One region of the Sodalis sp. RH14 genome, then DNA from elsewhere that is predicted to be linked to it. Evidence: predicted binding sites of a transcription regulator. Region 1 holds the regulator's gene; each other region holds the start of a gene.
What was found. The regulator LexA, encoded in region 1, represses DNA repair genes until DNA is damaged. The targets are predictions, from matches to a motif close to TNCTGTATGTACATACAGNA.
Positions count from the first base shown of each region.

Region 2: ACL2XQ_RS26755 (YebG family protein) is a predicted target of LexA. The motif match lies at 8,315-8,334, and genes of this name have one in related genera.
Region 3: dinB (DNA polymerase IV) is a predicted target of LexA. The motif match lies at 6,333-6,352, and genes of this name have one in related genera.

Region 1 is NZ_CP178739.1:78,021-88,039, forward strand. It holds gene ACL2XQ_RS00355 (YjbH domain-containing protein) at 1-1,764, shown strand, start outside; gene ubiC (chorismate lyase) at 1,950-2,456, shown strand; gene ubiA (4-hydroxybenzoate octaprenyltransferase) at 2,511-3,374, shown strand; gene plsB (glycerol-3-phosphate 1-O-acyltransferase PlsB) at 3,422-5,881, opposite strand; gene ACL2XQ_RS00375 (diacylglycerol kinase) at 6,007-6,375, shown strand; gene lexA (transcriptional repressor LexA) at 6,496-7,104, shown strand; gene ACL2XQ_RS00385 (CsbD family protein) at 7,510-7,719, shown strand; gene zur (zinc uptake transcriptional repressor Zur) at 7,941-8,450, opposite strand; gene rcsA (transcriptional regulator RcsA) at 8,616-9,245, opposite strand; gene dusA (tRNA dihydrouridine(20/20a) synthase DusA) at 9,674-10,019, shown strand, end outside.
Region 2 is NZ_CP178739.1:5,879,829-5,889,847, forward strand. It holds gene ACL2XQ_RS26715 (sulfite exporter TauE/SafE family protein) at 1-251, opposite strand, end outside; gene ACL2XQ_RS26720 (LysR substrate-binding domain-containing protein) at 359-1,276, shown strand; gene ACL2XQ_RS26725 (AAA family ATPase) at 1,381-1,947, opposite strand; gene ACL2XQ_RS26730 (MFS transporter) at 3,235-4,704, shown strand; gene ACL2XQ_RS26735 (mandelate racemase/muconate lactonizing enzyme family protein) at 4,707-5,810, shown strand; gene ACL2XQ_RS26740 (SDR family oxidoreductase) at 5,839-6,666, shown strand; gene ACL2XQ_RS26745 (dihydrodipicolinate synthase family protein) at 6,660-7,571, shown strand; gene ACL2XQ_RS26750 (GlcG/HbpS family heme-binding protein) at 7,561-7,995, shown strand; gene ACL2XQ_RS26755 (YebG family protein) at 8,347-8,685, shown strand; gene ACL2XQ_RS26760 (LysE family translocator) at 8,924-9,541, opposite strand; gene ACL2XQ_RS26765 (mechanosensitive ion channel family protein) at 9,994-10,019, opposite strand, start outside.
Region 3 is NZ_CP178739.1:1,036,162-1,046,180, reverse strand. It holds gene proB (glutamate 5-kinase) at 1-1,043, opposite strand, end outside; gene crl (sigma factor-binding protein Crl) at 1,157-1,558, opposite strand; gene frsA (esterase FrsA) at 1,634-2,881, opposite strand; gene gpt (xanthine phosphoribosyltransferase) at 3,064-3,522, opposite strand; gene pepD (beta-Ala-His dipeptidase) at 3,756-5,216, shown strand; gene dinB (DNA polymerase IV) at 5,236-6,321, opposite strand; gene dpaA (peptidoglycan meso-diaminopimelic acid protein amidase) at 6,507-7,244, shown strand; gene ACL2XQ_RS04590 (class II glutamine amidotransferase) at 7,215-7,982, opposite strand; gene lpcA (D-sedoheptulose 7-phosphate isomerase) at 8,020-8,604, opposite strand; gene ACL2XQ_RS04580 (YceI family protein) at 8,875-9,459, opposite strand; gene ACL2XQ_RS04575 (pyridoxal phosphate-dependent aminotransferase) at 9,754-10,019, shown strand, end outside.

The DNA of each region.
Region 1 (10,019 bases):
CTTAAATTGCGGTTATGGGAAGAGGGGTACTGGCTGCCCGAGACCTCGGTGGGTATCCGCGATTTTGGCGGTTCCGGCCTGTTTGACAGCGAGTTTATCGCCGCCAGCAAAGCCTGGGGTCCCCTGGACTTCACCCTGGGGCTTGGCTGGGGCTACCTGGGCAACAGCGGCAATGTGAAAAACCCGTTCTGCGAAGTTTCCGATGGCTACTGTACCCGCAATAATGCCCACCGCAGCGCCGGTTCATTTAACACCGGCGACTTCTTCCATGGCCCGGCCTCGCTGTTTGGCGGCGTGGAATACCAAACGCCGTGGCAGCCGCTGCGCTTTAAGCTGGAATATGAAGGCAACGATTACGAAGGGGATTTTGCCGGCCGGCTGAAGCAGGACTCGCCGGTCAACGTCGGCGCCATATACCGGCTTGGCAAATGGACGGATCTTAACCTGAGCTATGAACGCGGCAATACCGTGATGTTCGGCGTAACATTTCGCACCAACTTTAACGACCTGACCCAGCAGCATCGCGACAGCGAAAAACCGGCTTATGCGCCGCAGCCGCAGACCGACATGCTCCAGCATCAGGTGGTGGCGCAGCAGCTGACCGATATGGACAGCAACGCCGGTTTTGCCGGCCCGCATATCCAGGTCAAAGATCGCACCCTGTATATGACCGGCGAGCAGTATAAGTACCGGGATAATGCAGAGGGTGTCGATCGCGCCAATCGGATCCTGGTCAATAACCTGCCGGCGAATATTGATACGCTGAAGGTGACCCAGACCCGGCAAAACCTGCCGCTGGTGACCACGGAAACCGACGTGAAGAGTTTGCAGGACACGCTGGCGGGCTACCCCCTGGGGCATGAGCAGCCGCTCAAGCAGCGCCGCACCGAGCCGGATGTGCCGAAAAACGCCGAACAGGGTTACTATATCGAACGGGACCGCCTGCAGCTTGGCTGGGCGCCGGTGCTTAACCAATCGTTCGGCGGGCCTGAATCGTTTTATATGTATCAAATCGGCGTCGAAGGCTCGGCCAATTATTGGCTGACCGACCACTGGGTGACTTCCGGTACCCTATTCGGCAATATCATCAATAACTATGACCGGTTTAAGTTCACCGCGCCGCCGAGCGACTCGCATTTGCCGCGCGTCCGTACCCGGATTCGGGAATATGTGCAGAACGATGTTTATATCAGCAACCTGCAAACCACCTATATGGATCGCCTGGGCGACGGCTGGTACGGCCAGCTCTACGGCGGCTACCTGGAAATGATGTACGGCGGCGTCGGCGGTGAAGTACTGTACCGCCCGCTGGACAAGAACTGGGCGGTGGGTCTTGACGGTAACTACGTCAAGCAGCGCGACTGGGACAATATGATGCAGTTCGCCGACTATACCGTGGCGACCGGCAACCTGACCGGCTACTGGCAGCCCGGCTTTTTGGACGGCGTACTGGTTAAAGCCAGCGTCGGACGATACCTGGCCAAGGATAAGGGCGTCACCTTCGATGTCTCGCGCCGCTTTGACAGCGGGATCACCGCCGGCGCCTTTGCCACCTTTACCAATGTCTCCAAAGAGGACTATGGCGAAGGGTCGTTTACCAAAGGATTCTACCTCTCGATTCCGCTGGATCTGCTGACGCCGACGCCGAACCGCAGCCGGGCGCAGCTGAACTGGATACCGCTGACGCGTGACGGCGGCCAGATGGTCGGCCGGAAATACTATCTGTACGGTCTAACCGAAGAACGTTCGCCGGCGCTGGAATAGCGGCGGGCAGATCTGATTTTAACGGCCTCCCTGCGGAGGCCTTTTTTTTGCCGCCGGCGCCTTAGCGCCCGGCGACCGGTATATTGCCGCCTGAAGAAACGCATTCTTCCCGCATCGGCAGGTTAATAAAATGGCGTTCTGAGCTACAATATCGGAGCTGACCACCTGAAACCATGGGGAACAGGATGACGGACGATCCCTCTATCGCCTTATTGGCATCCATTACCTGGCTGACTGACCAGGATCCGCCGCCATCGCCCGCCCTGGCGGACTGGTTGATGGAACAAGGGTCGATGACCCGGCGCCTCGAGCGCCATTGCCGGCGGGTTACCATCCGCCGCGGCCGCGAAGGTTATTTCCCGGCCCAGGCGCTGGGAGACGATATCGCTCTGTTGCCGCCAAGCGATCGCTACTGGCTGCGCGAAATCGTCTTATGCGGCGATGAACGGCCCTGGCTGGCCGGCCGCACCCTGGTGCCCGAAAACGCCATGAACGGAGCGGAGTGGGCGCTCACCACGCTGGGAGATATCCCCCTGGGCCGCTGGCTGTTCCGCGGCCGGGCGCCGGAGCGGGACTTTATCCAGCTGGGCCGCGCTGACGGCCTGTGGGCGCGGCGCTCCTGCCTGCGGCCGGACGGTAAGCCGTTATTGCTGACCGAACTGTTTTTACCCCAAGCCCCGCTGTATTGTTAAGCGCCGTGCGAGAATGATGAAGTAAAGGAGAAATAAGTGGAACAAAGCGCCACGATGGGCAAATGGCAGGCCTGGTGCCGCCTGATGCGCATTGATAAACCCATTGGTTCTCTGTTATTGCTTTGGCCGACCCTGTGGGCTTTATGGCTGGCGGGAAGCGGCACGCCCGCTTTCGGCACGCTGGTGGTATTTGTCCTCGGGGTGTTTTTCATGCGCGCCGCGGGGTGTGTCGTCAATGATTATGCCGATCGCAAGATAGACGGCCACGTCAAGCGTACGGCATCCCGCCCTTTGCCCAGCGGTCTTATCAGCGAAAAAGAAGCCAAGATCATCTTTGTGGTCCTGGTGGGGGTGTCGTTTGGGCTGGTGCTGACGCTTAATACCATGACCATTGCGCTATCGGTGGCGGGACTGGCGCTGGCCTGGGCGTACCCCTTTATGAAGCGGGTAACCCATCTGCCGCAACTGGTGCTGGGCGCGGCGTTCGGCTGGTCGATACCGATGGGCTACGCGGCGGTCAGTGAGTCCTTACCTCTTTCCTGCTGGCTGCTGTTTGCCGCCAATATCCTCTGGACGGTGGCGTACGATACGCAGTACGCCATGGTGGATCGCGATGACGATATCCGTATCGGCGTCAAATCCACCGCCATCCTTTTTGGGCGCCATGACAAACTGATTATCGGCCTGCTGCAAGCGGCGACGCTGCTGTTGCTGGTCTGGCTGGGAATACGGTCTGCGCTGGGGGTGATGTTCTATACGTCCCTGGCGCTGGCGGGGGCGTTATTTGTCTATCAGCAAAAACTGATCGCGCGGCGGGAACGGGATGCCTGTTTTAAAGCTTTTTTAAACAATAACCTGGTGGGCATGCTGATTTTTATCGGTATTGCCCTGAGTTTTTTCGGCCAGGGCCGTTTATAGCAGCGCGGTAAAGACGGGCGATGCGTCGGCATACGCCCGTTGCTTTCTTACACCGTGGACGGGGAGGCGTCTTCCGGCGTTGCGGCCAGCAGGCTGGCGCTGTTAATGGTCAGCTGTACCTCCGGCGTCATCAGTTCGCTCAGGATTTCGCTCATCTCATTGACCTTCTCGCCGATGGCATCGCCGGTGTCGCTAATATAATGTTCATCCCGCAGCGTCGCCACCAGGGTGGAGAATACCGCTTTATCAAAAAACTCCGGCGCGTTGATGCCATGCAACACCGAAAGTCGCTGGGCCATAATCCGGCTTTCCTTCTCCAATGTGCCGCGATTGATCCGGGGATTAAAACGCAGCAATGAAAAGGTAATGGCATACCGTTGCAATGTCTCGCGCACGCCCGCCGCCAGCAGTTGCAAGGTAAATGATTGCGGAGGGTTCAAGAACAACCGCCCCTCGCGCTCGGCAATCAGCTCCTGGCGCGACAGTTCCCCGATGAGCGCGTCGATGACCGGGCCGAGCTGCGACGTCTCGTAGCGCATGAACAGCTCGGCTTTCATCAGTGGGTAAAGCAAATCGATACGGCGTGCCAGCTGCGCGCGATCGATGCCGGGATGGCCGATAATGATACTGGCGACCAACGCGGGCAGGATAAACAGATGCTGGATATTATTGCGGTAATAGGTCATCAGTACCGCCTGCTCGCGGGACAGGTAGATGATATCGCCAATGGTATCCTGCTCGACGCTGAATTTGTTCATCGCCAGGGCATGCTCCAACAGGTCCTGCGCCGTGGTGTCCGGCACCGTGACGTCATCGGCGTAGGGCACATTGCGCATCAGTTCCAGATAGCAGGCCAACTGCTGCAAAAGCTGCTCGCGGGTTAACGAACGCTGGCGGGAGGCCAGCAACACCGTGGAACACAGGTTGATGGCGTTTGCCGCCGCGGCGTTATTAATGCGCACCATGATTTTCGCGGCGATGTCATCCACCGCCGGCGCCAGCCAGCCGGGACGCTGGGCTTCGATGGGGTCGATGGAATCACGCCAGTGCGGTACCTGCTGGTTAAGATAGGCGCTTAACGACAGCGGCTCGCCAAAATTGACATAACCCTGTCCCAGGTTGCGTAACTTACGTAAACCGCGCACCATCTGCACAAAGCCTTCTTTTTCCTTGGTGGCGCCCCGTAATTCCTTGGCGTAGGTCGCCACTTCCATAACATGTTCATAGCCGACATAGATGGGCACCAGCGTAATAGGCCGGTTGCCGCCGCGCAGCATCGCCTGGATGGTCATGGTCAATGTGCCGGTCTTGGGATCGAGCAGGCGCCCGGTACGCGACCGCCCGCCTTCCATAAAATATTCCACCGAATAACCCCGGGTAAATAACTCACCCAGATATTCGCGGAATATGGTGGAGTAAAGTTTATTGCCCTTGAAGGTACGCCGGATAAAAAACGCGCCCAGCCGACGAAAAATCGGACCCGCCGGCCAGAAGTTCAGGTTAATGCCGGCGGCGATATGCGGCGGCACCAGCCCCTGATGATACAGGACATAGGACAGCAGCAGATAATCCATATGGCTGCGGTGACAGGGCACATAGACAATCTCATGGCCGTCCTCGGCCAGTTGCCGGACGCGTTCGGCATTGCGCACGTGCAGGCCCTGGTATAGCCGGTTCCAGGTCCAGCTTAATACCCGATCCGACAAGCGCACGGCTTCATAGGAAAAATCCGCCGCAATTTCTTCCATCAGCTCGATGGCGTTTTGCTGCGCTTTATCAGTCGAGATTTTTTTAGCGCGGGCTTCGTCCTCCACGGCTTTTTCAATCGCCTTGGACGCCAGCAGCTTATTGAATAAATCCTGGCGGACAGGCAGCCGCGGCCCCACAGCCACCAGGCGTTGGCGGGCAAAATGAATCATGGCGACGCGTGCCAGCTTCTGCGCGATGGTTTTATCGGTGCCATGCTCGGTCGCCATATAGCGCATGGACAGCGGACGGGAAAAACGCACAAAGCTGTCGCGCCCCAACCACAAGACGGCGATAAACTTCTGGAAACCATTGAGGAGGCGCAACTGGGGCGCCGGCTGGTTCTGCTGCGCTTCACGGCCGGGCGATCGTCCGAACATAACGGATACCGGCACCATCTGGACATCAAGCTGCGGATTATTGCGATGTAAATCCAGATAATCGTGAAACAGCTTCACGGATTCCAGTTTTTCGGAAAAATAGCGAAAAATACGGGGGCCATCGTGGATAAAGACGTAGCGCGGCAAGACGACGCCGTCGATCTCCAGCGGTATCAGCGGATCGGACAACCCCAGTTGCAGACATTGCGCGCGCAGGGTGAGCAGGTCCGTCTTGGAGTTATAGGGCAAAACATACATCATTGGCCGCAGCGGGTCCAAGCCGGCTTCTTGCCGGGGATTGGCGGGAATGGCTTTACTCCGCACCAGTAGCCTGAGCGGTAAATTCAACAACGTATAATAAATAGTACGCCAGCCTGACATATCTTCGTGAAGCCTCTTGTTAGCATTGCGCCACAAGAATACCAGAAACCGCGCGACAGATCTGTGGTGATGCGAACGAGAAGAAACGGTAATATAGGCACAATTTTTCTTTAGCGCGCAAAATTATGGCAAACCAAACCAACGGACTTCGGCGCATCTTTAACGCCATGGGCTATTCCATAAAAGGATATCGCGCCGCCTGGCGGCATGAAGCCGCTTTTCGCCAGGAAGTGGTGGTTGCCGTGGTGGCGATTGCCCTTGCCTGTTACCTGGAGCCAGAACCCGTGGCGCGGATTTTATTGATCGGTTCGGTATGGCTGGTGCTGATCGTTGAGATCGTGAATAGTGCTATTGAAGCGGTGGTGGATCGCATCGGGCCGGAGCTGCATCCACTTTCTGGCCGGGCGAAGGACCTGGGCTCGGCGGCGGTGACCCTGGCCATTGTTTTGGCGCTGTTCGTGTGGATAACGCTGTTATGGCGGTATATTCCTTAAAATGGCCGGCGCGGCCGGTCGTCGGCAGGGTTTTATCACATTTTGCAACGCTTGTGGTTTTCAATTGCTGCGGACCTGTATATACTCACAGAAAGACTGTATAAACAAACAGGGGACGGAATGAAAGCATTAACCGCCAGACAACAAGAGGTATTTGACCTCATCCGCGATCATCTTGCGCAAACCGGCATGCCGCCGACCCGGGCGGAAATCGCGCATCGTCTGGGATTTAAATCCCCTAACGCCGCCGAAGAGCACCTTAAGGCGCTGGCGCGCAAGGGCGCCATTGAAATCGTTTCCGGCGCCTCGCGCGGCATCCGGTTATTGATAGAAGAAGAAACCGGCCTGCCGCTGATCGGCCGCGTGGCCGCCGGAGAACCCCTGCTGGCCGAACAGCATATCGAAAGCCATTACCAGATCGATCCCGATCTGTTTAAGCCCCACGCGGATTTCCTGCTGCGTGTCAGCGGCATGTCCATGAAGGATATCGGCATCATGGACGGCGATCTGCTGGCGGTGCATAAAACCCAGGATGCCCATAATGGTCAGGTCGTGGTGGCGCGAATCAATGACGAGGTCACGGTAAAACGCCTGAAAAGACACGGTAACATCGTTGAGTTGCTACCGGAAAACAGCGAGTTTTCGCCCATCATTGTCGATTTGCGCGAGCAGGAAATGTCCATCGAAGGTTTAGCGGTCGGCGTTATCCGCAACGGCAACTGGATTTAACTCACGGTGCTCCATGGCATCCTGAATATCCCTTATCCCGCGTCAGCGAGAATTTTATGGCGGATAACCGGCGACGCGGAATGCGGGTTCGCCGCCATAAAAGTGCCGCGGCGCGTCCGCTGCCGCTAGCGGTATTTATATTTAGTTACAATTAGCGGTGTACGGGCTGATACCTTCTACCTACTGTTTTATTTCACCTTATAGCCCATACGGCGTTTATAACCCTGCCAATATGGTCTAATCATCTGCTGAATAAACCTTATGCCAAATCCCCTGCTATACTTTAGACATAGGGTTAACTTATGACATGCAGGTTTTGGGACGCAATACGTGTCCTCGCTATGCGCTAACAAAACCTGGAGTGGCAGATGTTGACTGAGAAACCGATAACCAAGGAGAACTCCGATGAACAAAGATGAAGCCAGCGGTAATTGGAAACAGTTCAAAGGTAAAATGAAAGAACAATGGGGTAAGCTTACTGACGATGATCTGACGGTAGTTGAAGGTAAACGCGATCAGTTAATCGGTAAGATCCAGGAACGTTACGGTTACGGCAAAGAAGCCGCGGAAACGGAAGTAAAGGACTGGGAAACACGTAACAAATATCGTTGGTAATGATTTTTGGAAATCATGACTAATGCATATTCACTGTGCGGTTATGGCTTCCTTAAGTGTTCCTACCCAAAGGTACAAGGACGTACCACCTATTTTATATGATCCTATCAGCATTCCCCTGTTTTGCCGCCTCTCCAATGTATTAACCAAACGCGTTATCTCACTTCAGCCATAATAAACGTCATTTGCTCCCGGGTTCTTGTAAAAGCCAAAATGGGACGCTAGCGTTTCTTTATCGCTACGCTATGATCGTGTCCGCAGTCCTGGGGATTGTCACAAGCTTGCACTTCGGCGCATAAGGTACAAAATCCGTGTGCCTCGACGACATTATGGCGCATGGCGAAACCCGTGGCTTGCGCCATTTTTTGCAAAATATCTTCAATGCCTTCGGTTGATTGTTCAGTCACCTGGCCGCAGCGATCGCAGATAAAGAAGGCGGAGGTGTGACTGGGCTGCTCAAAATGGTGGCAAAGAACAAAGCTGTTAGTGGATTCCACTCTATGGATAAAACCTTGTTCCAGAAGGAAATCCAGCGCGCGGTAAATTGTCGGCGGCTTTGCCTGCGGTTCCGTCGCCCGCAGCAGATCAAGCAGGTCGTAAGCACTGATCGCGCCATCCTGCTGTGTCATCAGGCGCAACACTTCAAGTCGCTGTGGCGTCAGGCGCACGTTGCGTTGCTCACATAATTGTTCAGCCTGGCTGAGCAATTGAGACTGATCGGTGGTATTCATAGCGTTTCCCCCACTGCTGATTTCCGCCCTCTATCTTATCATGAAGGCGGAAAAACGCCGAATATTGGCGTGTTTTAACCCATATTGTCACCGGCAAAAGGGTGAGGGGACGGGGATCGGGGGCAGGTTTCTTTAGCTGTGGCGTTCGAACGGAGCCGCTGGTTTTCAGCAAACGGGATAACGGATATTGATACTATCTGTGACGCTGTTGGCAATAGCAATTAAATGGTATATCACCTGTTTATTACTGGCCTTGGTTTTCCGCTTAATATTTATTTTGTGAGAAGAAAGCGTTTTTTCTTTAATGTGCAATTGGGTACAGATATACATGGTGTCATAACCTGACATCCACATGGTTAAAATTTCTACTTCGGTCTTGCTAAAACGCAGCGGAGAGAACCCGATGGCGGCATCGTCATTGCGCCAGGCTTTGGTGTCCATAAAGTAACGGATTATCATTAACAATGTGCTGATCTTTATAAATTTTGATAAAATAATCACATTGTCCCTGATTGGCACGAAATCATGGAACTTAATATTCTCATTACCAATGAAAATAAAAAAAAGCGTCAAAGGCCGTTCGTCAATAATGGATTTTAATCCTTCTCCATCCCCTTGATACTGATAAGAGTTTTGATTAATAAAAACTATCGAAGGATTGGCGTTTTTGCATCTCATTCGCAACGTGCTGATATTGTCCACATCGCGAATGGCGCCTTTGATACCGCTTGCCGACAATGAGCTTTTAAGCGCGCATTTAGTATAAGTGCAAGGATCGAGTATAAATACTGTCATAATAATATCTGCAATTAGATTCATCCTGAAATAAAAAGGATTCGGATAAAAAATGACATAGGGGGATATTAAAATATAAAAATTACTGTCTATATCGATTTATCATTTTTCAACCTTTTATCAGCATGGCTGGATAAATTTGAATTAAGATCATGTGATAAATGATTATGATCGCTTTGTAAATCACTTGGGGAGGTATTGGGATGAAATGGTGCTTATTTGAGACGCCGTGGCCTTTTCACGCATTCTGGAAGCATAATTATTTAACAAGCTTTAAACATTTACCTATGTTTAGTAAGAATTAAACATTAACATGGTTGATGAATCGCCGCATGGGGTGTTCGCTACCTAATAGGGTTTCTGTGATACACTACACAGATAATCTCCCTCTCTTCCTTAAACCCATTTTTATGCCTGCATATGACGTTATGACATTTTCAACCGAGGCTAACAGCCGGCTGGCCGTAGCGCCATTTTCCCCGCAGCGCTTTTCCGTCGCGCCGATGCTGGACTGGACCGATCGTCACTGCCGCTATTTTCTGCGCCAGCTGACCCGTCATGCATTGCTGTATACGGAGATGGTGACCACCGGCGCATTGCTATACGGCAAGGGCGACTACCTGGCCTATAACGAGGCCGAGCATCCGGTGGCGTTGCAATTGGGCGGCAGCGAGCCGGATGCATTGGCGCAATGCGCGCGCATGGGCGCGCTGCGCGGTTATGACGAAATTAATCTTAATGTCGGCTGCCCTTCCGACCGGGTACAAAACGGCC
Region 2 (10,019 bases), 180 kb from region 1:
TTGGCGCCCAGGACGGCGGCGGGGATACCCGGCAGGGAATACCACAGAAAGGCCCTGATATTGATGTCCCTGCGCCACATAAGCACACGCGAAACATTACCCATAATGGCGGCGATGGCCATGATGGGAACCGCGGCCTTGGGACCAAAGGTATACGCCAGCGCCGGCAACAGCATGATGGAAGCGCCTGTGCCCACCATGCCGCTGATGATGCCGGCCGCTATTCCAATAATGACAATGATCAGATACATCACGCCGGCACGTCCTTTTTCAGGGGGTAGTAACCATGATGATAGCGATCAGAAATGGAATGGCTCGTGATAAAATATCACGCAATAGTGATAAAAAAGGACTGGTTATGCATTCACTCCCACCCCTGGCGGCATTACGGGCATTTTTGGTTGCATGCCATGCCGGCAGCTATACCGCCGCCGCCAAAGAATTATGTATTACCCATGGGGCGGTCAGCCGCCATATGCAGGTGGTTGAAAAATGGTTCGGCGTTAATTTATTCAGCCGGGAAGGCCAGCGACGCGTGCCGACGCCTTACGCCCTGACGCTGGCCCGGGAGCTGGGGAGCGCGTTTGATAACCTGTCCGACATCGCCCTGCGCTACGGCAACGGTGGACGTAATAATGTCTTTAATGTCAGCGTGCCGACCACACTGTGCCTGAAATGGCTGCTGCCCCGCCTCGATGATTTTTATACGCGCTTTCCCCAGGCAAATTTGCAGATTTCCACGGCCAATACCGAGCAATTGCACATTATCGGGCACTATGACCTGTTGATCCGGCGTGATATTAGCGTAGCGGAGTATTCCGCGATCGCGTTTTTGCAAGATCAGCATTGCCTGATGGCCTCCCCCGCGCTGCTTAAGCGTTATCCGCTCCGCCTGCCTGAGGACGTCCTCGCCTGTCCCCGCATTGAAACCCTGACAAGGCCTGGACAGTGGAATCTGTGGCTGGCGGCGGCCGGCCTGCGAAAAACACCCGCGAGCTTATTTCGCCGTTACGACCATTTCCACGTTTCCCTGCAGGCGATGCTGGAAGGGATCGGGGTGGGATTGGGGCCGGTCAACACGCTGTCGGCGGAGATAATGCATGGCCGTCTTGTCCCGCTGTTTCCGCAATTTACCGTTGCCCCCTGTCAATACCAGGCCTTAACGCCGGTGAGCGTGCAAAAAACCGTATTGCACCAAGCGTTTGAGCAGTGGCTGGTGGTGCAGGGGAAAGCGCTAAATGCCGATGGCGATAACGACGCAAACACAACAGTCTGAGCGAATGCCGTGCCGGATACGGGGTCAGGAATGCCGGCAACAATGGAATAGTCGGGGCGCTGGCAACGTTTACTTCACCGGCGGCGTGCGGTGCGGCGGTGGTATTATTCTCCGTTGCCGGACAGCGCATCAAGAACAAACGTGGCCCGATCCGCTACGTTGGTTTTTGGTATTGCCAAAATGTCATAATCCAATGCCGGGTAGGCGGTGACCAGCAGGCCGTATTCAGCCAAAGCCGCGTCAAAAGAATGCCGCCGTTCTGGATCTTCGGCATAAATTTCGGCCCAGGGCGGCGTTAAAAAAACCTTGTGATGATAGCGCAAAGAAATGCCATAGCGCTTTAAATAAGGCTTACCCGTGATGTGCTCTAGGCTGGCCGCCGCGTCCACCACCCCGCGATCGAAAAATATCCATTCGTTTGCGGTGCCGGCCCTGGTCCAATCGGTTATGGACAGTTGGATAACGTTGCGTAAGAACGCCGCCATATCAATCCAGGGTAATGCCTGGCCGCCTCGTTTCAACTCTTCGCTCACGACGCGCCGGCCGGGTTCTTCGACAACGGTATAGCCGCGTCGCTTCAGCTCGGCGAGTAACGTGGATTTCCCACCACCGGAACAGCCGGAAATAACGACAAGTCGATTCATGTTTTCCTGTGCCTGCTGGATATGCATGCCACGATAGAATTATGCCAGGTTTGAACGTTGAGCCACCATGGGTAAAGGCCATCCTGGCCTGTTAACGTCTCTGATGATCCCCGCTATTAATGACCGGTATGGGCTTAGAAAGAGACGCGCACGGGGGAAGGCTTGCCCACCCGCGGTCAGAAAGCATGGCATCGCCTTAACGGCCGGGATCCCCTTGCTTAAATTATCGGCGCCCAGTCAATAGATGAGGGTATTGGAGCAAAAATGGATCCGGCAGGGTGTAAAAATCGCCGGACCCGAAAGCCCGGCCAGCAACATTAGCCTACCAATGCAACCCGCCCATAGCTCACAGAACCAAAGCTTGAATGAGACTGTATAGTGGCAGAACGAATCTTAATGGTTCCCTAACTGTTCCTAATCTTGCCAAATCAGTGTAGTGAGGCCATGGGACAACGTCTCGCCCGGCATAGCGCGTTTGTCGCCGGCGCGCCTGCAAAAGCGGATTGAGGATCATTCGCCCCAATCAACGTGCACTTCACTTCCCTCAATGCGATCTCCTCACCCACCCTTATCCAGCCGCAATTCCGGGGCGGCTGCCAGGCATCCAAATCCCGCGCAGATATTTCGGCCGCCTTTGCGGGTGGCGGAAAACGTGAATATTTTTAATGACATAAAGCTACCCAGGCTAAAATATTTATCAATTATTTTTCAGTTTCTTAATCAAATTGTCGTGAACGTTATCACAAATCTTACAGGGCATGATTGCCGGGGTAAAAATCTTCGGTAAAAATGCTAACTCGAATTAGCAAGAATATCTTTACCTGAAAAAACGTGCCGGCGGCAAAGCCTGTGCTCATTTTATACAGGCAAGCATGTTAACGCATTGTTTTGAAAATGCTTAATGATGTAACGGGACGGGTGCGGTTTCGTCTTCACCTGGCGGCGGACCCGTATTGACGGCCCATGGGGCGGGTTGTGGGGCAGAGCCGCCGGTGGGCGGATAACGCGCAATGCCGCGCCTGTGAGCTTAAGCATTGTTTCCCCTGTATTTTTTTTGTCGCCAAAGCTAACTCGAAGCAGCCTGTTAAATGTCATTGGATACACGTCATGGCATTTGGCGCCCGGGCGCTGACGCAATATAGACGGGTCTTTATCGCCGGCGATGCGGTGAAACCTAGCAACGCGTGACCCTGTTGCCGGCCGCTGCGTCTGGCGCGGCCAACAGGAAGCGCCGGCATCAACGAAGGATGAGTAGGACAGACAGAACGGCGAAATACTCGTGTACCTCAATAAGCAAGGTAAATGGGAGTATATATGCACCAGAATATGAATATCGACAAGCTGATCCTGATGGCCAAGAAACGGCTGGATTTGCAGGAGGCTCCCGGATCCACCAAAGCAGGATGGCTGATGATCACCGCCCTGCTTATCGAGTCATGGGATATCTATTCGATGGCGTTTATTATCTACGCTCTCAAAGATATCTATCATCCGAGCAGCTGGCTGCTGGGATTCACCGCCGCCGGCACCCAGTTCGGCGCCATTATCGGCGCCATGTTGGGCGGCTGGCTAACGGACAAGGTGGGCAGGCGTAAAATCTTCCTCGGCTCAATGCTGATGTTTGCGCTGTTCGCCATACTGCAGGGGCTGGCGCCGAATATCTACTGGCTGGCGATTATCCGCTGCTTCGCCGGCATTCCGGTGGGCGCCGATGTCGCCAACGGCTTCACCTACATCATGGAGGTGATGCCGAAAGGCAAACGGGAGGTGATGGCCAACCGATGGCAGTTTATGTTCGCCCTCGGCATCCTCGCGGCGATTTCCCTGGTCACTCTGTTGGTCGCCCTTGGCGTGCATAGCGATCATGTTTGGCGCATCGTCCTGGCGGTACCCGCCATCCCCGCCTTTATACTGCTGATGCTGCGCCGTGAACTGCCCGAAACCCCCGCCTGGTTTGTGGAACGGGGCCGGTTTGTCGACGCCCGCAAGGCAGCGCGCCAGTACTATGGCGATCGCGATGGGCAACTGCTGGACGATCTGCTGCCTGAACACGATGTCACTATCCAACAGCCGAGCATGGGCGAAGCGCTAAAAGATTTGTTCAGTCGCAAATTTTCGCGCCGCACCACGCTGTTCGGCTGGATTTCCTGCGCGGTCCAGTCGTTTGAAAACTACGCTTTTTCCTTTTACCTGCCCCTGATCCTGGTGACCATCGGCATTTCCGGCCAGATCCAGAACAACCTGGCGCTGCTGGCGGTGAACTGCGTGGCGGCGCTTTCGGCCTTTGTCGGACCGCTGTTGCTCAAACGGCTGGGACATCGCGGCTTAAGCCAGCTCGGCTTCCTGCTGGTGACTTTCGGCATATTGTTAGCCGCCTACGGTGTATTCAAACTGAATTATCTGATGATCACCGGCGGCGCCGCCCTGATGCTGTGGGGCCATTACTGGGATTCGGAAAGCGGCATGACCGTGGTATCGCTGGTGGCCAAACCGAAATACCGCGGCGTGGCATCCGGCATCGGCTATACCATCGTAAAAATCACCGCGTTCCTGACCACCCTGGTCTTCCCGCCGCTGTTTGACACCCTGGGCGTGCCGCTGGCCTCATCGCTTATCGCCATCGCGCCGTTCCTGGCTTTTCTGGCCGCGACATTCCTGCTGCCCGAAGTCTTCGGCCATGTCGCCGGCGACAATGAATATGAAAATGATGTGCAAGACACTTCCCACGGGATGTCGGGATTCACGCATCCGGAATTGTTGAACGGACTAAAGAAAGAGGACTGATCATGACTATCACCAAAATGCCGGTAATTGAAAATATCGAACTGATGACGGCGCGCGTACCGCTGCCGGAAGGACCCTGGGGCGACCAGATCCACCACGTCACCGATATTGAGGTGGCCATCGTCGATGTGCATGGCTCCAACGGACTGGTGGGCACCGGCTTCAGCCACACTTCCGGCTGGTGCGGCGCCACCATTTCGGCCTTGATCAAGGAAATCATCCCGGATGTTATCGGACAGCGCTTGTCGCCGCGCGCGCTCTGGGATCGCAGTTACAAATATATTCACGATGTCGGCGGCGCCGGCGTCACCACCCATGCGCTTTCCGCCCTGGATATCGCCTACTGGGATTTGCTGGGCAAAACGCTGAATGTGCCTCTCATCGACTTGCTCGGACGGGTGCGCGATCGCGTGCCGTTGTATGGCAGCGGCATCAACCTGCACATGTCGGTGGAGGAGGTGATCGAACAGGTGCGCCGCTGGAAATCGAAGGGGTACCTCGCGGCCAAGGTCAAGGTGGGTAAACCCGACCTGGAAGAGGATGTCGAGCGCTTAATCAAAATCCAGGAAGCCGTGCCGGGATTCCCTCTGGCGGTGGATGCCAATCAGGGATGGAATTTCCCCCAGGCCCTGCGGGCATTCAAGCTGTTTGATCCGTTGAACCTGCTGTGGATTGAGGAGCCGCTGCCGTCGGACAATATCGCCGGCCATAAACAGCTGCGCGAGAGGACCAGCACGCCGATTGCCCTGGGCGAGAATGTCTATAATCTCAGCCAGTTCAGCCAATATATCGACAACGGTTCCGTGGATTTTGTCCAGGCCGACCTGGGGCGCGTCGGCGGTATCACCGGATACCTGGATGTCGCGACGGTCGCCCGCGCGCATAACCTGCCGATGACGCCGCATTTCGTCCTGGAACTGAGCGCCAGCCTGCTGGCCGCGGTGCCCAATGTGTCCTATGCGGAAGTCACCGACGGCGGACGCTGGAAAGATCTGCGCATCGTATTATCCGCCGGCGAGGAGGTGGACGGTTATTACGTTCCCAGCGAGCGGGCCGGTCACGGCATCATTTTGGACAGAGACTATTTGCATGCCCACAAAATATAACGTCATCACTCGATAGCAGGAGATCCCTATGGAAGATACCTTATTTTCCGTCAAAGATAAGATTATCGTCGTGACCGGCGGCCTGGGGCAATTGGGCGCCCAATATGTCAAGGAGCTGCATAAACGGCAGGCCCGGGTGGCGGTTTTCGCGCAGAACATCGCTGAAGAACGGCTGCTGAAGGTGTTCGGCGAGCAGCGGGAATCCCCGCGCCTGGCGTTTTATCAGGTTGATATCACCGACAGCGGCAGCATCAATCGTGCGCTGGATGATATCGAGCGGCAATGGGGCGTGCCGGACGGCCTGGTGAATAATGCCGGCATCGATACCCAGCCCAGCGCGCCGCCGGAGGTCTCCGGCCCCTTTGAGCAGTTCCCCGTGGACGTCTTCCGTAAAGTGGTGGAGGTCAACCTGGTGGGCACATTTCTGGCGACCCAGCAGGTAGGCGCCAGGATGAAAGCGGCGGGGAAAAAGGGATCCATCATCAATGTCGGATCGATCTACGGCGTGGTATCGCCGGTGCAGGATATCTACAGCTACAAAAAAGAGGATACCGGCGTGCCGTTCATCAAGCCGGTCGCCTATTCCGCGGCCAAATCGGGACTGTACAATTTTACCCGTTATTGCGCCACCTACTGGGGCCGGGACGGTATCCGGGTCAATACGCTGACCATCTCCGGCGTGGCGCGGCCGGATCAGGATCCGCGGTTCCAGAAAAATTATATCGCCCGCATGCCCATCGGCCGCATGGCCAATGAAGATGAATATAACGGCACTATCGTGTTTCTCCTTTCCGACGCGTCAGTGTATATGACCGGCGCCAATGTGGTGGTGGACGGAGGATGGACGGCATGGTAAAGCGCGGCGGGTGGGATAAATACCGGGGGGTCATTTCAGCGCTGGTCACACCGATGCATGAGGATGAATCCGTCAATTACGATGTGCTGGCGAAGGTGGTGGAACGTCAGCTCGCGCGCGGAGTGGAGGGATTTTATTGCTGCGGATCTTCCGGTGAGGGCCCGCTCCTGGGCATGGAGGAGCGGGCACAGCTGCTGCGCGTCCTGGCGGCGCAGGTGAAAGGCCGGGTGCCGGTGATCTCCCATGTCGGTACGGTGAGGACCGCTGACGCGGTCTCTCTGGCCCGGCAGGCGGAACAGGATGGCGCCGACGCGGTATCGCTGGTGCCCCCTTATTATTACAAATTCTCCAAAAAAGAGATCATCGCGTATTACCGGCGGGTGCTTGCGGCCATATCGCTGCCGGTGATTGTCTATAATATCCCGCAATTCACTTCGGTTGAACTTGACGAGGAAACCGCCGACGCGCTATTAACCGATGAACAGGTGCTGGGAGTGAAGCATACCTCGCACAACCTCTATTCCCTGGAGCGCATGGCGGCAAAATATCCCGGCAAGGTTTTTTTCAACGGCTTTGATGAGATCTACCTGTCGGCGCTATCGGCCGGCGCGACCGCCACCATCGGCACCACGGTCAATCTGCAGCCAGAGCGATTTTTGGCCATTCGCGACTTATTCCGGCGGGGCGAGCTCAACCGGGCGCGGGAAATCCAGCTGCAGATTAACAATGCCGTCGAATTTATGGTGGCGCGGGGGATCTTTCAGTCGGCGAAGTATATGACGGGCCTTGGCCTGGAGGACCTCGGGCCGGTGCGGGAGCCGTTCGTTCCCTTGACGGACCGGCAAAAACACGAGCTGGGCGTGCTCAATGACACTATCCGGGAGGGTATCGCGCATGGCCAATGAACCTGCCGGCCTTGCCGCGCGTTATATCCTGCAGGATAAGGTGGCTATCGGTAAAGTCGCCGAAATCATCGCCTCGGCTTCGCTGGATCCCGCCACCACTGGGCTGGCGGTGGCCGTGGTGGGCGTTCACGGCGAATTGGCGGCCTTTGGCGCCCATCACTCCTGTCCGCCTTTGCCGCGGCTGTTGGCGCAACGTAAAGCCTATACTGCGCTGATGCTCAGGCGCAGTACCCGTCTGGTGTCGGAGGAGGTGAAAAACGGTTCCCTGGATATGCGCATGCTCAATGACGCCGCCTTATTGCCAATGCCCGGCGGCGTGCCGATCGTGATAAACGGCGCCCTGGTGGGCGCAATCGGCATAAGCGGCTTGCCGGCGGAAAAGGATATCGCGCTGGCGGACCACTGGGCGCGGCAGTTCGGTTGATACGGCGCGGATGTCAAGACGGCACGCAAGGCTATGTACCTGACCCAGCAAGACATCTCGCTCAAAACCGGGATAATAAAGCAGCACGTTTCCACCAGCGTTACGGTTTCGCCGTTTCACCTGCACGGGAGCAGCAGTTGCCGTTATTGCGCAAAGATGCGCGTAAGTTGCTGCTGGTTGAGTATTCCAGCGGCAGATAAATCACATAGCGGCTTGCATGGCTCCCGGCATGAGACCAGCAAGACTTGTTTAATGGGAATGGATTACAGCACATACAGCCGTTGAATGTGTGGTGGACGATGAGCGACACTTGCTGATATACTGGCTATAATTACAGTATTGGAGGCGGTTATGGCTATTGAAACAAAATATGTGGTCGTCAGAAAGGGTGAAGAGAAAATGACATTTGCCAGTAAGAAAGAAGCGGAGGCCTACGACAAGATGCTCGATATGGCTGAAGCGTTCAGCGACTGGTTGTTGACCAGCGGGATGCCGTTGGATGAACCGCAGGCTGAAAAGCTAGGTCTTTATTTGGCCGAGCATAAAGATGACGTCCAGCATATACTGCGCACCAGCAAATTGCCGGAAGCCATCGGCGCTCAGGCTCCCGCAGATGAATCGGAAAGCATGGAAACCGATGATAATGCTGATGCCGGCACAAAAAAAATCAGAGCGGTAAAAGCAGCCTGATCCCCTGCGGGAAGTACCCCAATACAGAACAGCGCCGTGAGTGATAACGCCTTGCGGTGTAGCGGGATTTTTTCATCGGCCTCACCTCCGTCAACGGCATGGATTTATCATGCCGGATTTCCAGTTCTGGGTGGAGCAGAATATTGGGGTAGGGCCATGCCCGGTGCCGCTCCGGTTAAAGATGCATTTTATAACGTTGCTTTACTGGTTAAGCTGCTGCAGGGATAATTTTGGCTGATTAATTAATAATCTGCCTGATCCCTAACAGTATGATCAACCCGCCGCAAAGCCTATCAATGACTTTTTTGGCCCGCTGATAGGCGGAAGAAATGCGAGGTTGAGAAAGGGTGATGGCAACCGCTCCGTACCAGAGTGATGCAATGATGCCGACAACGCTGAGCATGGCGATAAAGGTGCCCGCAGAAACATGCGCCGGAGCGGCAGTAGAGAATATGGCGGCGTAAAAAGCCATGGATTTCGGATTACCGATATTAGTCATCACGCCCTGAATAAAGGATTGGCGGAAATGACCTGGCAATACGGCATTTTCGTTCGCAACGGGTTGGCTTCCCGCATTGAGGATAAGGCGTAAGCCAAACCACAGCAGATATCCTGCCCCTACTATTTTCACAATCAGCGCAACCCAAGGGAATACGGCAAATAGCAAACCGATTCCGCCGATAGCGCAACTTGCCCAGAATAGGTTGACCACCACAATGCCAGCAACCAGCGCAAGGGCGGCCGAGCGCGTGGAAGCGACCGCTTTATGCACCACGGCGACAAAGTTTGGCCCGGGTATCACCACGCCAGCGAGATAAATCAACAGCACGGTAAGAACCGCATGTGTATCGATCATGTGTTTTCCTTATAACTCGCTGACGTTAAATCAGTTTAAACTCACCAATAAATCATTGGCTTTCCATTATGCCGGGAGCAGGCCAGCAGTTCGATAACTTTGTATTAATCCATCAAACAAGCTGAGATCGGGCCGACTCCTGGCTATTTTCACCGCTTCGGGTAGCTCATTGTCTTCAGCGGCCATCCATATAGCTGCCCAGACACATGCGATTATCACTCTACAGCGAACGGCGAAAGATGTCCGGATATTGGCGCAGGCCGTTTAATGGGTCCTGCGGTTCGCCTCACATAGCCTGCAGGTCAGCCGCAAAGCCTCATTAAGCAGGGAATAAAGCGAAGTTGACCAGCTGCTTTGAGCGAGGAGCGGAAGCTCAGTTGTCCTGGTGCTCACGCAGCACGCTTAAAGTATCTGTACGTTCCACGGTATACAGAAAAAATGAAAACGATTAACTACTGATCTTTTGGACGATCACACA
Region 3 (10,019 bases), 960 kb from region 1:
GCGCTGATGTCCTGCGAATGGCGGCCGGCGATCATGCGCAGCGCGTCGCTGTTGTAACGGCTGACGCCATGGGCCAGATCCTGGCCGTCAAGACCGCGGATACGCACCACCACGCCACGGGAGAAATCGCCGTCCACCGAGCGGATGCCCTTGGGCAATAACGAGCTGCCCCGCTCGCGGATCGCCGCCAGCGCGCCGTTATCGACGGTGATATCCCCTGCCGGCGGCGGCCCGAACAGCCAGCGCTTGCGCGTTTCCAGCGGCATTTGCTGCGCATGGAAACGGGTGCCCACCGGCCGATCCGCCATCATATCGCCAATCACGCCCGGCTTGCTGCCGGCGGCGATGACCACATCGACGCCGGCCCGGCTGGCGACGTCCGCCGCCTGGATTTTGGTCGCCATGCCGCCGGTGCCCAGGCCCGAGACGCTGTCGCCGGCAATGGCGCGCAGGGCGTCGTTAATGGCCGTGACCTCGGTGATAAGCGTAGCGTCGGGGTTGGTGCGCGGGTCGGCGGTATACAGCCCGGCCTGGTCGGTCAGCAGCAGCAGTTTATCGGCGTCGGCCAGAATGGCCACCAGCGCCGAGAGATTATCGTTATCGCCCACCTTTATTTCAGCGGTGGCCACCGCGTCGTTTTCATTGATAACCGGCACGATGCGGTTATCCAGCAGCGCGCGCAGCGTGTCGCGGGCGTTGAGGAAACGCTCGCGATCTTCCATATCCGCGCGGGTGAGCAGCATCTGGCCGATATGGATGCCGTAAATGGAAAACAGCTGTTCCCAGAGCTGGATCAGGCTGCTTTGGCCGACGGCGGCCAACAGCTGTTTTGACGCAATGGTCGCGGGCAATTCCGGATAGCCCAGGTGCTCGCGACCGGCGGCAATGGCGCCGGAAGTGACAATCACAATCCTGTGGCCGGCGGCGTGCAACTGCGCGCACTGGCGCACCAGCTCGACGATATGGGCGCGGTTAAGCCGGCGCGATCCGCCGGTCAAAACGCTGGTGCCCAACTTCACAACCAATGTCTGGCTGCCATCCATAACATATCTACCGTAATAAAGTTAAAAAGGCGTGCCTGGTCTTTATAAAAAGAAAAAGCGTTATGCCCGCCAGCATAACGCGAAATAAGATAAAAAGCAGGTGCGTGATGGCGTTAGTCTTTCAGGACAAAGGGCTCTTCTTTGAAGTTATCCGCCGGTTCCAGCGTCATCTCAAGCGACAGGATATAAGCGCGCAGGCGGGTATGAAAAGCGCGCAGCGAACTTTCCAGCTTATCGATTACCGCCGGATCGCTGATTTTTTCCTCATTCCAGCGACCCGCTTTATCGAACATGCCCAGATGATAGGCATAGGTATAACGGTTCTCTTCAGCTTCCAGATCGATCCACCATCCCCAGAATTCACGTTTTTCCGGCGAGGGCTGCATATTGATGCATACCGCCAGGCAATCAAAGAAAAAATGATTGTCGCTGCACTGCCCTTCGCGGATATAGGGGCCGAGCGCGGTAAATCCTTTCATCAACCTGCTTTTCGGATGTCCACTTACTAACGCCATGCTGATAACCTCAAATGCCTCAAAATGAATACTGACTTCTTTATGTAGCAAATCTATAGGATTAAGCAAACTTACTTAGTCACATTTTGCCAGCCAGTCGCGGATTTCGAGCAGCGCCCGATGAAAATTCTGATACACCGGCGCCGATTTTATGCGAAATAAGGTGCCGGACAACGATGACGACGCGATAAGCGCGGCCTCTTCCTTCGGGCTAAAGGGATCGTTATCCCAAAAGCCGGACAGCATCGGCGTTGGGCAGCGCCTGCCCAGCAGTCCCTGGATCTTGAGCGAATAACGGCTCAGCTCGATTTTCAGCGCCGCATCCGAGGCGTTGGCCATGCCCATGCGGCTGGCCAGCACGTCCATATACATATCCGGCGCCTGATCCTGGCGCGCCGGATCGGTAAGCAGCGCGTGCACCACCGGTCCGAGGCAGGCGACGCCGCGCAGGCGCCGGGACTCCAGATACGCCAGCCGGACGGCGATATTGGCGCCGAAACGAAACCCGAAAGCCATGACGCGCCTGGGGTCGACCCACGGAATATCCGCCAGGCCTTTTAACACCTGCTGGTGGAGAAAGCTGGAATCCTGGTTCAGGGTCCATTTCGACGAAAAACCGATGGACGGCATATCAATGGTCAACATTGCCAGGCCCGCCGGGGCAAAATAGTCATGGAACAGGCGGTAGGTGTCGTTTTGCAGCATATCCAGGCCACCGCACACCAGTACGGTGGGAAACGGGCCTTTTCCCTGCGCCGGCAAATGCAAAAATCCCGTCACGCTGCCGCCGCCGGCAACGGGGAAGGTCAGCGCTTTCAGCTCATAGCTGAGCCGGGAGGCGGCTTCCTCCCAGGCGCGGTTGGCCAGGGTTTGCGCCTGTTCCGCCAACAGGTCGCCGCACAAATGGGGATACGCGGCCACGCTGTAGAAATTGGCCGCCTGCAGCCAATGCCGCCCGGCAAGCGCGGCATCCGGCTCATCCATGCCGCGCTGTTGCCACGCCATGCCCTGATGGGACCACTCATAAATCCAGTTGCCGGGCCGGTAGCCGATCACGGTATCCAGCAGGCGATCGTCGGTCCTTTCGCTTTTGCTGGCGGCGATACGGGCCAGCACCTCTTCAATCTCCCAGGGATCGATACCGCGCCAAATCCACAGCAGGCGGTTGATCATGCGATACCAATTACCGGGGTTGGTGCCCTCGAGGGCGGCGAGGATGGCGGCTTGCCTGCCGATATGGCGCGGCCGGGTGACCAGTGTCGAGGTTTCCTGTTGCTTGAACGTGGGTTTAAACAGTACTTCGCTCAGATTGGTGCCGCTCATTGAGCTATTGCCTCCATCAGCCAAAATCTATGAATGAGGGGTTATATTAGCAAGATTGCTCATTGCGCGACAAATAAACCAACGCCCGGCATGGTGCCGGGCGTGCGGTCGGGAATCATCCCCGGATTAACGGCCGTGAAGCCAACCCGGGGCGAGGGTGCGACGGACTATTTCCCCGCTGTTTATTTACCGACTAACGGGGGAATAAACACCACGCCCATATCCCATGGCTGTTCGATCCAGGTGTCCTGAGGAATATCGACCATATAGTCATCCACCAGCGGCCGGCCGGCGGGCTTAGCGAAAATCGTCACGAAATGGGCTTTGGGGTACATATCGCGGATGGCTTTGGCGGTGCCGCCGGTATCCACCAGGTCGTCAATGACGATAAAGCCTTCGCCGTCGCCCTCGGCGCGTTTAAGCACCTTGAGTTCGCGCTGGTTGTTATGGTCATAGCTGGAGATGCAAACGGTGTCCACGTGGCGGATATTCAGCTCGCGCGCCAGCAGCGATCCCGGGACCAGGCCGCCGCGGCTGACCGCGATAATGCCCTTCCACTGTTCTGCGGGGAGTAGCCGTTGGGCCAGTTTCCGCGCCTGAATTTGCAACATGTCCCAGGTTACGACGTATTTTTCGCTCATAAATGCTGTCCCAGCCGGATTGGGTCGGCTTAAAAGTACAGGGAAAAAAGGTTGCGCGAGATTATAAAGACGCCACCGCCGAAATACCAGCGCTACCTCCCTTTTTAACCGCGGTTTCCCACCCGGGCAAAGTAAAGTGGTATTCTTTATTTCTCTTTGGTAACCATCCGACCGTCTGCGGGCTGTTTATTAATGACCAGACCGGGTCTTACGTTGTAACAGGAGTTTTTATCGTGTCTGAACTGACTCAACTTTCACCTCAGCCGTTATGGCAGATATTCGCCAAGATCTGCTCGATTCCCCATCCCTCTTATCATGAAGAAGCGCTGGCTACCCATATCCTGCGCTGGGCGCAGGAAAAAGGCTTGCATGGGGAGCGCGACGCGGTCGGCAATGTCCTGCTGCGCAAGCCCGCCACGCCGGGGTATGAGAAACGCCAGCCGGTGGTGCTGCAGGCGCATCTGGATATGGTGCCGCAGAAAAACAGCGATACCATCCATGATTTTACCACCGATCCCATCCAGCCTTATGTCGACGGCGACTGGGTCAAGGCGCGCGGCACCACGCTCGGCGCCGATAACGGTATCGGCATGGCCTCCGCGCTGGCGGTGCTGGCCGACGACAGTGTGCAGCACGGCCCGCTGGAAGTGTTGCTGACCATGACCGAGGAAACCGGCATGGCGGGCGCCTTTGGTTTACAGCCGGGCTGGCTGCAGGCCGAGATCCTGATCAATACCGATTCCGAGGAAGAAGGCGAAATCTATATGGGCTGCGCCGGCGGGGTTGATTTTAAAACCGTCCTGCCCCTTGAGCGCGAGGCGGTGCCGGCCGGCTACCAGATCCTCAAGCTGACCGTTAAAGGACTGAAAGGCGGCCATTCCGGCGGCGATATCCACCTGGGACTGGGCAACGCCAATAAACTGCTGGCCCGTTTCCTGTCCCGGCACGCGCAAAAGCTGGATATCCGCCTGCTGGATCTTAACGGCGGCACGCTGCGTAACGCCATTCCGCGCGAGGCCTTTGCCACCCTCGCCCTGCCGCAGGAAAACGCCGAGAGCCTGAACGCCCTGGCGCAGGAATACCTTGCGGTCATCAAGGCCGAACTGGCGGCGGTTGAAAAGAAACTGGCGATTGAGATTGAGCCGGCGACGTCGGACGCGCAGGCGCTGACCAAAGCCTGCGGCGATCGGTTTATCGCCCTGCTTAACGCCACGCCCAACGGCGTGATCCGCATGAGCGACGACGTCAAAGGCGTGGTGGAAACCTCGCTGAACGTCGGCGTGGTCTCGATGGCGACGGATCAAGCGATGATTCGCTGCCTGATCCGCTCGCTTATCGACAGCGGCAAGGAAGAGGTGGTGGGCACGCTCACCGCCCTGGGCCAGTTGGCCGGCGCCGAAACAGCCGCCAAGGGCAGCTACCCGGGCTGGAAACCGGACGCCAATTCGCCGGTGATGCATCTGGTGCGCGAGACCTACCAGAAGCTGTTTAACAAAACCCCCAATATCCAGGTGATCCACGCCGGTCTTGAATGCGGTCTGTTTAAAAAACCCTATCCGCGCATGGATATGGTGTCCATCGGGCCGACCATTACAGGACCGCACTCCCCGGATGAACAGGTGCATATTAAAAGCGTCGGCCAATACTGGATATTGCTTACCGCGCTGCTGAAAGCCATTCCTGAAAAGCACTAAAGCGTAACGCCCCCGCGCCTCAGGGAAGAGGCCGGTGGCGCAAATCGTCTTCCCAATTAAGCATGAGCTGACGCTCGATTTGCGGATCCAATAACGTCACATGCAGCCCCACCAGCCGCACGCCGCGATCGCCGCGCCGCTGCTCCCAGGCCTGCCGCGCAATATGCAGCAAATCCTCTTTGTTCAACTTCGGCCAGACATGCTCCTGGGTGGTCTGCTGGAAATCGGCGAACTTCAGCTTAATGCCCTGCCGGGCGATATGCAGATCCGGCCTGACCCGGCCAAGGCGTCGCTCCAGTTCCGGATAAAGCTGTTCGATAATGGCCTCGCACTCCACCCAGGCGACGATATCTTCCGCCAGCGTGCGCTCGACGCCGACGGATTTGCGCAGGCGATCGGACGAGACCTCCCGTTCGTCGATACCCTGTGAACGCTCCCAGATCACCCGGCCGAATTTACCAAACTGCCGCAGCAGCGTCGCCAGGTCACAGCGTTGTACATCCAGGCAGGTCGTTAAGCCCATGTCGGCGAGTTTTTTGGCGGTGACTTTACCCACGCCGGGTATTTTGCCTAACGGCAACTGCGCCAGAAAAGCCGGCACGTCCCCGGGAGTAATCACATACTGTCCGTTGGGCTTATTCAGGTCCGAAGCAATCTTGGCTAAGAATTTTACCGGCGCCACGCCCGCCGAGGCGGTAAGGTTCAGCTCGTCGGCAATCTGGCGGCGGATGGCCTGGGCCATCAGCGTAGCCGACCCGCTGTGATGATGGCTGTCCGTCACATCCAGGAAAGCTTCGTCCAGCGACAGCGGTTCAATCAGCGGCGTATACTGGCTGAATATATGCCGGATATGTTCCGAGGCTTCTTTGTAGGCCGCCATGCGCCCGGGCAGCAGTTTTAAATGCGGGCAGAGTTTCAGCGCCATGGCGGTCGACATGGCGCTATGCACGCCGAATACCCGGGCCGGATAATTAGCGGTGCTGATGACCCCGCGCCGGTCCGCCCGGCCGCCGATGGCGATGGGGATATCGCGTAAAGTCGGATCGTCGCGCATTTCCACCGCCGCGAAGAAGCAATCCATATCGACATGTATGATTTTACGCATTTATCCCCCTTAACTGTACAAGTATACAGTAAGGCGACGAATTTATACAAAACGTATCTTGATAAATATACAGGCAGTGATATCTTGTCGCTGTTTTAGTTGTTTTACTTGCCGTTTTTTAAAGGGTCCGCCGACAACGCCCCGTTGCCCGGCATCTTTATTATTTTGACTACGCAGGAATGATAATGGGCAAAATCGCACTGTTGTTTGCGATATTGTTTTGTATACCGGCCATGACGTCCGTCAGTTATGCCAGTGAGCAGGCGCAGACGCAGGTATCGAAAGAATTAAAAGCACAACTATTAGGCTCACCGGTTTTTATTCAGATCTTCAAAGAAGAACGAACGCTTGAACTGTATGCCAAAATGGGTAATGAATACCGCATGCTGGGCAGCTACCGCATTTGTAATTTCTCCGGCGGCCTGGGTCCGAAACGCCGGGAAGGGGATTTTAAAAGCCCGGAAGGGTTTTATTCAATTACCAACCGTAACCTAAATCCGAACAGTCATTATTATCGGGCGATAAATATCGGTTTTCCCAACGCCTACGATCAATCGCAAGGCTATTCCGGCGCGATGCTGATGATCCATGGCGACTGCCGCTCTATTGGCTGTTATGCCATGACCGATGGATATATCGCCGAAATTTATCATTATGTGGAAGCCGCGTTGCAAAACGGACAGGCCCAGGTCAATATCCATATTTTCCCGTTCCGGATGACCGAGGCAAACCTGCAGCGCCACCGTTTTTCGACGTATTATCCTTTCTGGCGTTCTCTTGAACCGGGTTATGCCTATTTTGCCCGCTACCACCAGCCGCCGGCGGTGGCGGTCGTCAACGGTCAATACACCATCAACGCGCCGCTGCAGTTAAACAGCGGCACCCCGGTGATTTCACAGTTCGCGCTCTCCGAAACGAAATAATACGCTCTCCCCTGGCGCAATCTTGTGCCAGGTTTCATTCCCCGTCAGCGGCTGCGTGGCGATAACGGTGACCACGTCGTTTGGCGTGGTCTGCTGCTGGAAATCGATCTCCACATCCTGGTCAAGCAATGTCGCCTTGCCAAACGGCGCCCGCCGGGTGATCCAATACAGATTCGTGGAACAATACCCCATCACAAAACGGCCGTCCGACAGCAACATATTGAAGATGCCCTTTTGCCGCAGCTCGCCGGCAAGCACCGCAATATAGCGAAATACCGCCGGCCAGTTAGCCGGGGTGCGCGGATAGCGCGCCGCCAGCCTGGCCAGCAGCCAGCAAAAGGCATATTCGCTGTCGGTTTTCCCCACCGGGCGATAACAGCCGGTATCCAACTGGCGAAACCCCCGCAGCTGGCCGTTATGGGCGAAGGTCCAGTTGCGTCCCCACAGCTCGCGGGTAAACGGATGGGTATTTTCCAACGACACCTTGCCGCGGTTGGCCTGGCGGATATGCGACACCACCGCGCAGGATTTAATCGGATAATCCTGCACCAGCCGGGCGATAGGCGAATTGAAACTCGGCAACGGATCCTTGAAGGTCCGGCAGCCCATGCCCTCGTAAAAGGTGATACCCCAGCCATCCTTGTGCGGCCCCGTACGGCCGCCGCGTTGTACTAACCCGGTAAAGCTGAAGCAAATGTCCGTCGGTACATTGGCACTCATCCCGAGCAGTTCGCACATGACCCGTCTCCTATGCCAGGGCGTCTGAACGCCGTAATTACGCGCCCGCCGCCATCTCTTTTTCAATCAGTTGGATCAGGATATGGATCGCCTTGATATGGATTTCCTGAATACGATCGGCATAACCGAAATGCGGCACACGGATTTCCACGTCGGCGGTGCCGGCCATCTTGCCGCCGTCCTTGCCGGTGAGCACGATGACTTTCATGCCTTTGGCGCGGGCCGCCGCCACGGCGCGGATGATATTGGCCGAATTGCCGGACGTGGAGATGCCCAGCAGGACATCGCCTTTATTACCCAGCGCTTCCACGTAACGTGAAAAGACAAAGTCGTAGCCAAAATCATTGCTGACGCAGGACAGGTGGCTGGGATCGGAAATGGCGATGGCCGGATACGCCGGGCGGTTATCGCGATAACGGCCGGTCAGTTCCTCGGCGAAATGCATGGCGTCGCAATGGGAACCGCCGTTGCCGCAGGAGAGCACCTTGCCGCCGGCTTTAAAAGAATCGGCAATCATAATGGCGGCGTCTTCTATCGACTGCAGATGGCGATCGTCGCTGAGAAATTTGGCAAGCGTTGCCGCCGCTTCGTTAAGTTCACTACGAATCAAGTCCTGATACATGGTTCCCTCGGTATAGGCTGGCTAATTTAATCGTTATCCCAGCCATCAGTTTACCGGATCGGCTAAACCACGAGAAGCGAAGTTAATCCCGTGCCCTTGCGTTACCACATGGAATTTGCAGTTTAGAGCCAGGATGGAATGGTGATGCCGCAAAAAGCAACGGCGAAGCAACGACGGCGAAGACTATGCCCGCCGGCGCTGCGCCCAACGGCGGCGCTTGCACCGGCGGGCCTGGCGCCGGCCGGTGGGGTTGCATTCACGCCATGACCGTTACTTCACCAGGGCCTCGGTGGAAATGCTGATAGCCACGGCGTCGCTGACCATAGGCACATATTTGTCCATGGCAAAATCAGAGCGCTTGATGGTGGTGGTGGCATTAAACCCGACCGCCTGTTTTTTCGCCATCGGATGCTCGCCTTTTTTGTTCAGCACCGCGTCCAGGATCACCGGTTTGGTGATATTTTTAATTTTCAGTTCACCGTAAACTTTATATTTATTGGCGCCCTCGCTGACGATTTTTGTGCTGCGGAACGTGGCCAGGGGGTAAGCGGCCAGATCGAAATAGTCCTTACCCTTGAAATCGTCCGTCAGCGCCTTGACGTGGGTATCCACCGTGGCAACCGGAATAGATACATCCACCGTCGAACGGGCGATGTCGGCATCATCCAGATGAATATTACCGGTAACGTTTGAAAAATCAGCGGTCGGATTGGAAAAGCCAAAATGGTTCCAGGAGAACACCACTGAGGTGTGCGCGGGATCCATGGCATAGGTCTGGGTCGCCGCCTGGGCAAAACCGGAAAGCAGCCCAAAGCCGATAACCAGGGGTGCTGCGATTCTTTTTGCGTTAATCATCTGTCTCTCATTCCGTTGCGGTTCAAAGAAGCAATTATAGTGGCCTTTTTAAGCACCGCATGCTGCCGAAAAAATTTGTCCTATTAATTCAGTCGTTTTGACCGACTGAAATGTCATCGGGCCAAAAACAGAAGAGTGAGAGTATGTTATCGCTTTTGCGCCGTTTAGGTGCTGCGATATAAAACTCGCCCAACGGCGGATTTAGCCGTTTAACCATCTAAACGTCCCGATTGTTAATTATGCTGAGCGTGTTATATTGAGGTAAAAACCGGCTTTTAAGAGTGGTAATTAGCCATGAGCAGCATCTACGTTCCGCAAAGCAAACTCCCCGCCTTGGGCACCACTATTTTCACCCAGATGAGCGCGCTGGCGCAGCAGCACCAGGCCATCAACCTCTCGCAGGGGTTCCCGGATTTTGACGGCCCGGAACATCTTAAGGCGCGGCTGGCGTACCATGTGGCCCAAGGGTCTAATCAATATGCGCCGATGACCGGCGTACCTGCGCTGCGTGCGGCGATTGCCGATAAAACCGAACAACTGTACGGCTGGCGGCCAGACCA